One region of the Bacillus cereus group sp. N8 genome, then DNA from elsewhere that is predicted to be linked to it. Evidence: riboswitches for the same ligand, from Rfam matches in the RefSeq annotation. Region 1 holds a riboswitch; the other holds the start of a gene.

Region 1 (3,179 bases):
TCGTTTCTGCAATTGTTTTTGGAAGTGAAACTGGCTTTATGATCGGGGCAACGGCGGCCATTGTATCTAATATTTTTTTAGGACAAGGTCCGTGGACGCCGTGGCAAATGTTCTCTTGGGGTATGATCGGATTTATAGCGGGATTACTCCGAAATACATTTTTGATGAAAAAACTGTGGGGGAGACTGTTGTACGGATTCGTCGTTGGATTTTTATTTGGCTGGATTATGAATTTCTGGGGTCTTCTCGGTTTTATACAGGAAGCAACTTGGGAAACAGTTATTGCTTACTATGTCGCAAGTTTTTCTTTCGATCTTAGTCACGCGATATCGAATGTTATTTTCCTGCTGTTATTTAGTACGTCATGGATTACGATCCTCACAAGATTTAAAAAGAAATACGGTATATTAGATGAGCATAACGTGACATAGAAAAGCATACTCATATAAGGTAGGGTCGCGACTTACATATTCGTTTGCCTCTTTCATGCTTCTTACATATTGTAAGGAGCATTTTTTTATTGTCAAAAAATAGATCCAATATAAGTCGGCTATTATATAAAAATATTTGTATAATATTAGGTGAGAATTATTTTCAAAGAGGAGGTGTATAGTTAATGAAGTTAGTTATTCCGAAGCAACATGGTGCATGGGCTATGCTTGTTATACCATTTCTATTAAGTGTCATACTTGGGAACCCTACTTTCTATCATATCCCACTGTTTTTAGCGTGGTTCTTTATCTATTTAGCTACGTATCCATTTCTTATGTACATAAGGAAAAGACGAAACAAAGAGTTTCTACACGCTACAATTGTTTATTCTATCATTGCATTCGTATTTGGGATGATTTCTTTATTATATGAATGGCGAATTCTTTTATTCGCAGTATTAATGATTCCATTGTTTATTGTAAATATGTATTACGCTCGTCAAAAAAATGAACGAGCATTACTAAATGATATTTGTGCGATTATAGTGTTTTGTATAGGTGGTTTAATAAGTTATTATTTTTCAATGAAGCAAATCGATAAAACCGCAGTATTCATTGCGCTTATTTCATTTTTGTATTTTTTAGGAAGTACGTTTTATGTGAAAACAATGATTCGTGAGAAAAATAATCCGAAGTATCGTCTCATATCTTGGGGGTATCATATTGTATTGACGGTAATTGTATTTGCTATCAATCCATGGTGTTCTCTTATATTCGTACCAAGTGTCATTCGAGCAATTATATTGTATGGTAAAAAAATTTCTATATTAAAAGTAGGGGTTTTAGAAATTGTTAATTCTGTATATTTTTTAATCATAACGGCAATAATAATGAAGTATGCCATTTGAAAAAACTTCCCATCTATTGATGGGAAGTTTTCAATCTTTTTCTAAAATGTGAACGGTATAATCACATCTTTGCAATGCTTGCTCTACGGCGTAAAGGGATTGTTCAATACGTGCGCGATTAAAATCTTTTTCAACTGTTTGTAGTGCTTCTTCTAAACAATGTTTTGCTTCTTTTAATGATTGAAAAGAATCTTGTACATATCCGCGGGCGTTTTGATACATTTCATAGTCCTCCTTTTTTACTCATATACATGTAGTATGAACACTGAGGAGAAAAATATAATTTGTTATATTTATTTGACAATTAAAATGAAATTACGTATAGTTTATTATAAAGTGAATATTTTCTTATCCAGAGAGGTGGAGGGACTGGCCCGATGAAACCCAGCAACCGCGATGCAGGTGCTAATTCCAGCAGAACATTTTTGTTCTGGGAGATAAGACGAAGATATACGTAACTTCTTCTTATCGGAGAGGTTTTTTTGTTGCAAAAAAACCGATTACGAAAACATATAATAAGAAGAAAGGGGTTGCGAAGTACTGTGACACTCGAAAAATACGTAAAACTGCGTAGTACAGTTTATGAATATATGATAGAGCAAGATAAGCCAATATCATTGTTAGATATTCAAGAACATATCGTTTCGCATCATGAAGGAAAATTCACGAAAAAAATGTTACATCAATTTTATTTATCAAGACTATTAGATGAACTCAAACTGGATGGGAAAATTACTTTAGCTGATGATGAATATCGCTATGCTGAAAAAGGGGTATTTTATAAAGCGGGAAAAGGGAGCTAGGCTCTCTTTTTTTTTGAAGTATGTAGTGTAAAAGACTGCTAAAGCAGCCTGATACAAGGGAATGGTGTTGAGTGTGTAGTGTCAAAGATTGAATGTGCCTGAAAGAGGCACTTCATTATCGGCTGCAAATAAAAGAGACACCTTCGCCGAATAGGTGTCAGTCGTTTTGTCACGTAGACTCGCTACTTGACAGTAATTAGAATAACATGTGGGGTTTTTGAAGTCAAAAGGGAATTAAAGGAAGAGGTGATAGGATGTACGCTTACTTATTAAAAGATATAACGAAATGGATTCCAAAGTACATTATAGATAAAGGTTATGAATATTATGAAGAGGGACATGTAGAAGATGTTGAAATACAAGACAAGAAAGTATTTGCTTTCGTTACTGGAAATGCAGGAAACTATGAAGTAATTATTGACCTTACTGATTTTACAAAAAGCAGCTGCGAGTGTCCGAATGAAAATTATTGTAAGCATATGGCGGCAGTTGTGTATGATATTCAAGATGCTGGTGAGAGTACAGTTAAAGAACAACTGAAAGGTTTAGAAAAAGAAGAATTACTAACAGTACTAAATCGTTTGTTACAAAGTTCAAAAAATGTCCAAATCGTAGAGACGATGTTAAAGAAAGGGAAGATTTAACTGTAGAGGGGAGTTGCTTTGTAGTGAACGTACTAATTATATACGCTCACCCTAGTCCTTCAAGCTTTAACGCAGCGATTTTAGAGCATGTGCAAAAAGGACTTGGGGAAACAAATCATTCTGTTACGCTACTTGATTTATATAAAGAACAATTTGATCCAGTGCTTGTATTTAATGAAGAGAAAAAAAGACGGGATTTACTATATGAAGAAGAGACGAAGCGATATAGAGAATTAGTGAAAGCGGCGGATACTCTTCTTTTCATATATCCGATATGGTGGTGGGGCATGCCTGCTATTTTAAAAGGATTTATCAATCGTATTTTTGTAGCTGGATTTGCTTATAAATATGAAGGAGCCCTGCCGAAAGGTTTATTGAAAGGAAAGAAAGCAT
Region 2 (3,179 bases), on a different contig from region 1:
TAGAGTATTCGAAGTAATACTTTCAGGTTCAATCTTCTTATTAGTAAAAGAATATTTTAGGAATTACTCAATGAAGCCATTTATGTTTAAGGGAATACAAGTTTTATCTGCTTTTTCATTTGGTGTGTATTTAATGCATAATTTAGTAGTTGTATATATTGGGAATAAATTAAATCTTTGGCCAGCACAATCAATTTGGATGTTACTGGCTGCTTTCATAATAATTACGGCTATAACAATGATAGCAATTATAATTTTTGCAAGTATGAAAATCACATGTTATCCATTAACAGGAATGAGCTTTAAGGAAGCTTCTCGTACATGTAATATTCAATTTTTATGGAAAAATTGGACTCAATCAAAAGATAGTAAAAATGATAATGTATCAATGTAAATAATTAGTAAGGTTGTTATAGATATAATATGAATTCTTAAAAATAGGGCATAAATAGATGGTAAATATACTATGATATAGTCGAAAAAAATCCTTTTGAATTTTCAAAAGGATTTTTTTCGTTGTACAAACTCTTTTGTGCTAAGTATTTCAGCATATATATTATTCAAACTCGCCAAAATTGTATTATGAATATAAACAGCTGGTATAGTAGCATTCTTAAATGAAAGATCTTTTGTAGCACAAGCATCGTGTATTAGGGTACAGTGAAAGCCAAAATCAAAAGCAGCCCTTACCGTAGCATCAATACACATATGGGTCATCATCCCGCATATTACGACGTGCTCAATTCCTGAATGTTGTAATCGTTCTAGAAGATTAGTTTCTCGGAAGCTATTTGGATAATGTTTAAGGATAACGGTTTCCTCTCTAAGTGGACGGACATTTTCGTGAATATGGACACCTTCTGTATTGGGTAGGAAAAAAGTAGCGTTATCTTTTATAGCTACATGCTGGATATGAAAAATAGGTTCGTTTCTTATTCTAAAATGTTGCAGTAGCTGATTAGCATATTCACTTGCTTCTACTGGATTACGTAATTCCATCTTTCCATTTGGAAAATAGTCATTTTGAATATCGACGAGCAAAAGGGCTGTTTTCATATATTCATCTTCCTCCGAGTTTCATATTCAAATAATGTTATTCAATTCATAGAGAGGATTCTCCTTTTAAAAAATATGAGTGAGGAGAATTTAACATAACATTGTATTGTGAATTTTTATTTAAAAATTTTAATAGAGAAATAATTAATATTTTTCCGAAAAATGTATTGACTCTTATTATTCTGAGTTCTATAATGAGAATTAATTAAATGATAATTAAATCGATACACTCTTATCCAGAGAGGTGGAGGGACTGGCCCTACGATACCTCAGCAACGGATTTTTTAATACCGTGCTAATTCCAGCAAGCTTAAAGTAAGCTTGGAAGATGAGAAGATGTGAACGAGTACATATAAGTGCTCTCCTTCTTATCTTTTACAAGTGATAAGAAGGGGAGCACTTTTTATTTTACCTCGAAAGCTCTACTTTAAGTTTTACAGCATATAGGAGGGAAGAAAATGATTTCTTTTAACAATGTAAGTAAAGTATATGAATCAGGTGGGCAATCTGTTCATGCAGTGGAGGATGTAACGCTATCAGTTGAAAAGGGCGAAATTTTTGGCATTATCGGATTTAGTGGTGCTGGAAAGAGTACGTTATTACGTCTAGTAAACATGCTAGAGAGACCAACTGCGGGAACGATTTCAATAGATGATAAAGATATTACATCATTATCGACGAAAGAATTACGGAAATTAAGACAAAGAATTGGGATGATTTTTCAAAGTTTTAATTTATTTAATTCAAGAACAGTGTTTGGAAATATTGCATATCCATTAAAGTTAGCGAAATTGCCAAAGAATGAAATAAAAGAAAGAGTAACTGAATTACTAAAATTTGTTGGTTTAGAAGATAAAGCAAACTATTATCCAGAGCAGTTATCAGGCGGACAAAAACAGCGCGTTGGGATTGCAAGAGCACTGGCGACATCACCGGATATTCTCATATGTGATGAGGCAACATCAGCTTTAGATCCAGAAACAACGACAGAAATTCTGAACTTATTAAAGAAAGTAAATCGAGAATATAATTTAACGATTCTACTTATTACACATGAAATGCACGTAGTGAAAGAAATTTGTCACCGTGTAGCTGTAATGGAGAAGGGGAAAGTTATTGAAGAAGGAAAACTATTTGACGTTTTCACACAACCAAAAACAAAAACAACTCAAAACTTTGTACGTTCTGTTATTAATGATCACTTACCAGACAGTGTTCTAGCGAAAATTCAAAATGGTGGACAAATTTATCGCTTAACATTTACTGGTGAGGAGACAGGGCAGCCAGTACTATCTTATATCGCGAAGAACTATAGCGTCGATGTAAATGTATTGTACGGAAATATTATTGAACTTCAAAATGTGCTATTTGGAAATCTTCTTGTAGAATTGCAAGGTGAACAGAAGGAAATTCAAAAAGCGTTACAACATCTAAGACTGCAAGTGCAGCTGAAGGAGGTAGAAGCTCATGCGAGTTGATTGGAGTATATTTTGGCCCCGCATATTAGATGCGACGGGGGATACCCTCTTAATGGTAATTGTAACTCTTATATTTGCTACAATTCTTGGTATACCTCTAGGTTTACTATTATATGTAACAAGGAAAGGAAACTTTTTAGAAAATAAATGGGTCTTTTCTATTCTTAATATCATAATTAATACAATTCGTCCGGTTCCATTCATTATCTTTTTAGTAGCTTTAAGCCCACTAACAAGAAGTGTTATCGGAACGACGATTGGAACAGCAGCAGCAATCTTCCCAATGACGTTAGTTGCATCAATTGGTATTGCTAGAATGGTTGAAACAAATCTTGTTTCTGTTCCGAAAGGGGTAATTGAAGCAGCGCAAGCAATGGGAGCTTCACCAATTAGAATTGTTTTTGAAATTCTTGTGCCAGAAGCGTTAGCGCCATTAATCTTAGGTGTTACGTTTATGACAGTTGGTTTAATTGAATTTTCTGCAGTTGCTGGGCTTGTCGGTGGTGGCGGTCTTGGTGACTTAGCAATGACATATGGTTATCAACGTTTTGATACGTCAGTTATGTTCGTAACGGTTGTTTTACTTATTATTCTCGTACAAATAGCTCAAAATTTAGGAAACTACTTTGCAAAAGTCTTTTTACG

Evidence for each region. A riboswitch is a leader RNA that binds a small molecule or an ion and turns the genes downstream of it on or off. The one in region 1 is predicted to bind S-adenosylmethionine.
Region 2: another riboswitch for S-adenosylmethionine. It lies ahead of JDS80_RS13810 (methionine ABC transporter ATP-binding protein); the one in region 1 lies ahead of JDS80_RS06360 (hypothetical protein).

The regions. Positions count from the first base shown of each region.
Region 1 covers NZ_JAEHBK010000003.1:8,660-11,838, reverse strand. Annotated here, with positions in the region: gene JDS80_RS06375 (ECF transporter S component) at 1-431, shown strand, start outside; gene JDS80_RS06370 (YwiC-like family protein) at 617-1,339, shown strand; gene JDS80_RS06365 (hypothetical protein) at 1,370-1,561, opposite strand; SAM riboswitch class I at 1,685-1,783, shown strand; gene JDS80_RS06360 (hypothetical protein) at 1,822-2,142, shown strand; gene JDS80_RS06355 (SWIM zinc finger family protein) at 2,397-2,786, shown strand; gene JDS80_RS06350 (NAD(P)H-dependent oxidoreductase) at 2,810-3,179, shown strand, end outside.
Region 2 covers NZ_JAEHBK010000007.1:207,176-210,354, reverse strand. Annotated here, with positions in the region: gene JDS80_RS13820 (acyltransferase) at 1-394, shown strand, start outside; gene JDS80_RS13815 (cysteine hydrolase family protein) at 499-1,056, opposite strand; SAM riboswitch class I at 1,286-1,391, shown strand; gene JDS80_RS13810 (methionine ABC transporter ATP-binding protein) at 1,515-2,534, shown strand; gene JDS80_RS13805 (methionine ABC transporter permease) at 2,524-3,179, shown strand, end outside.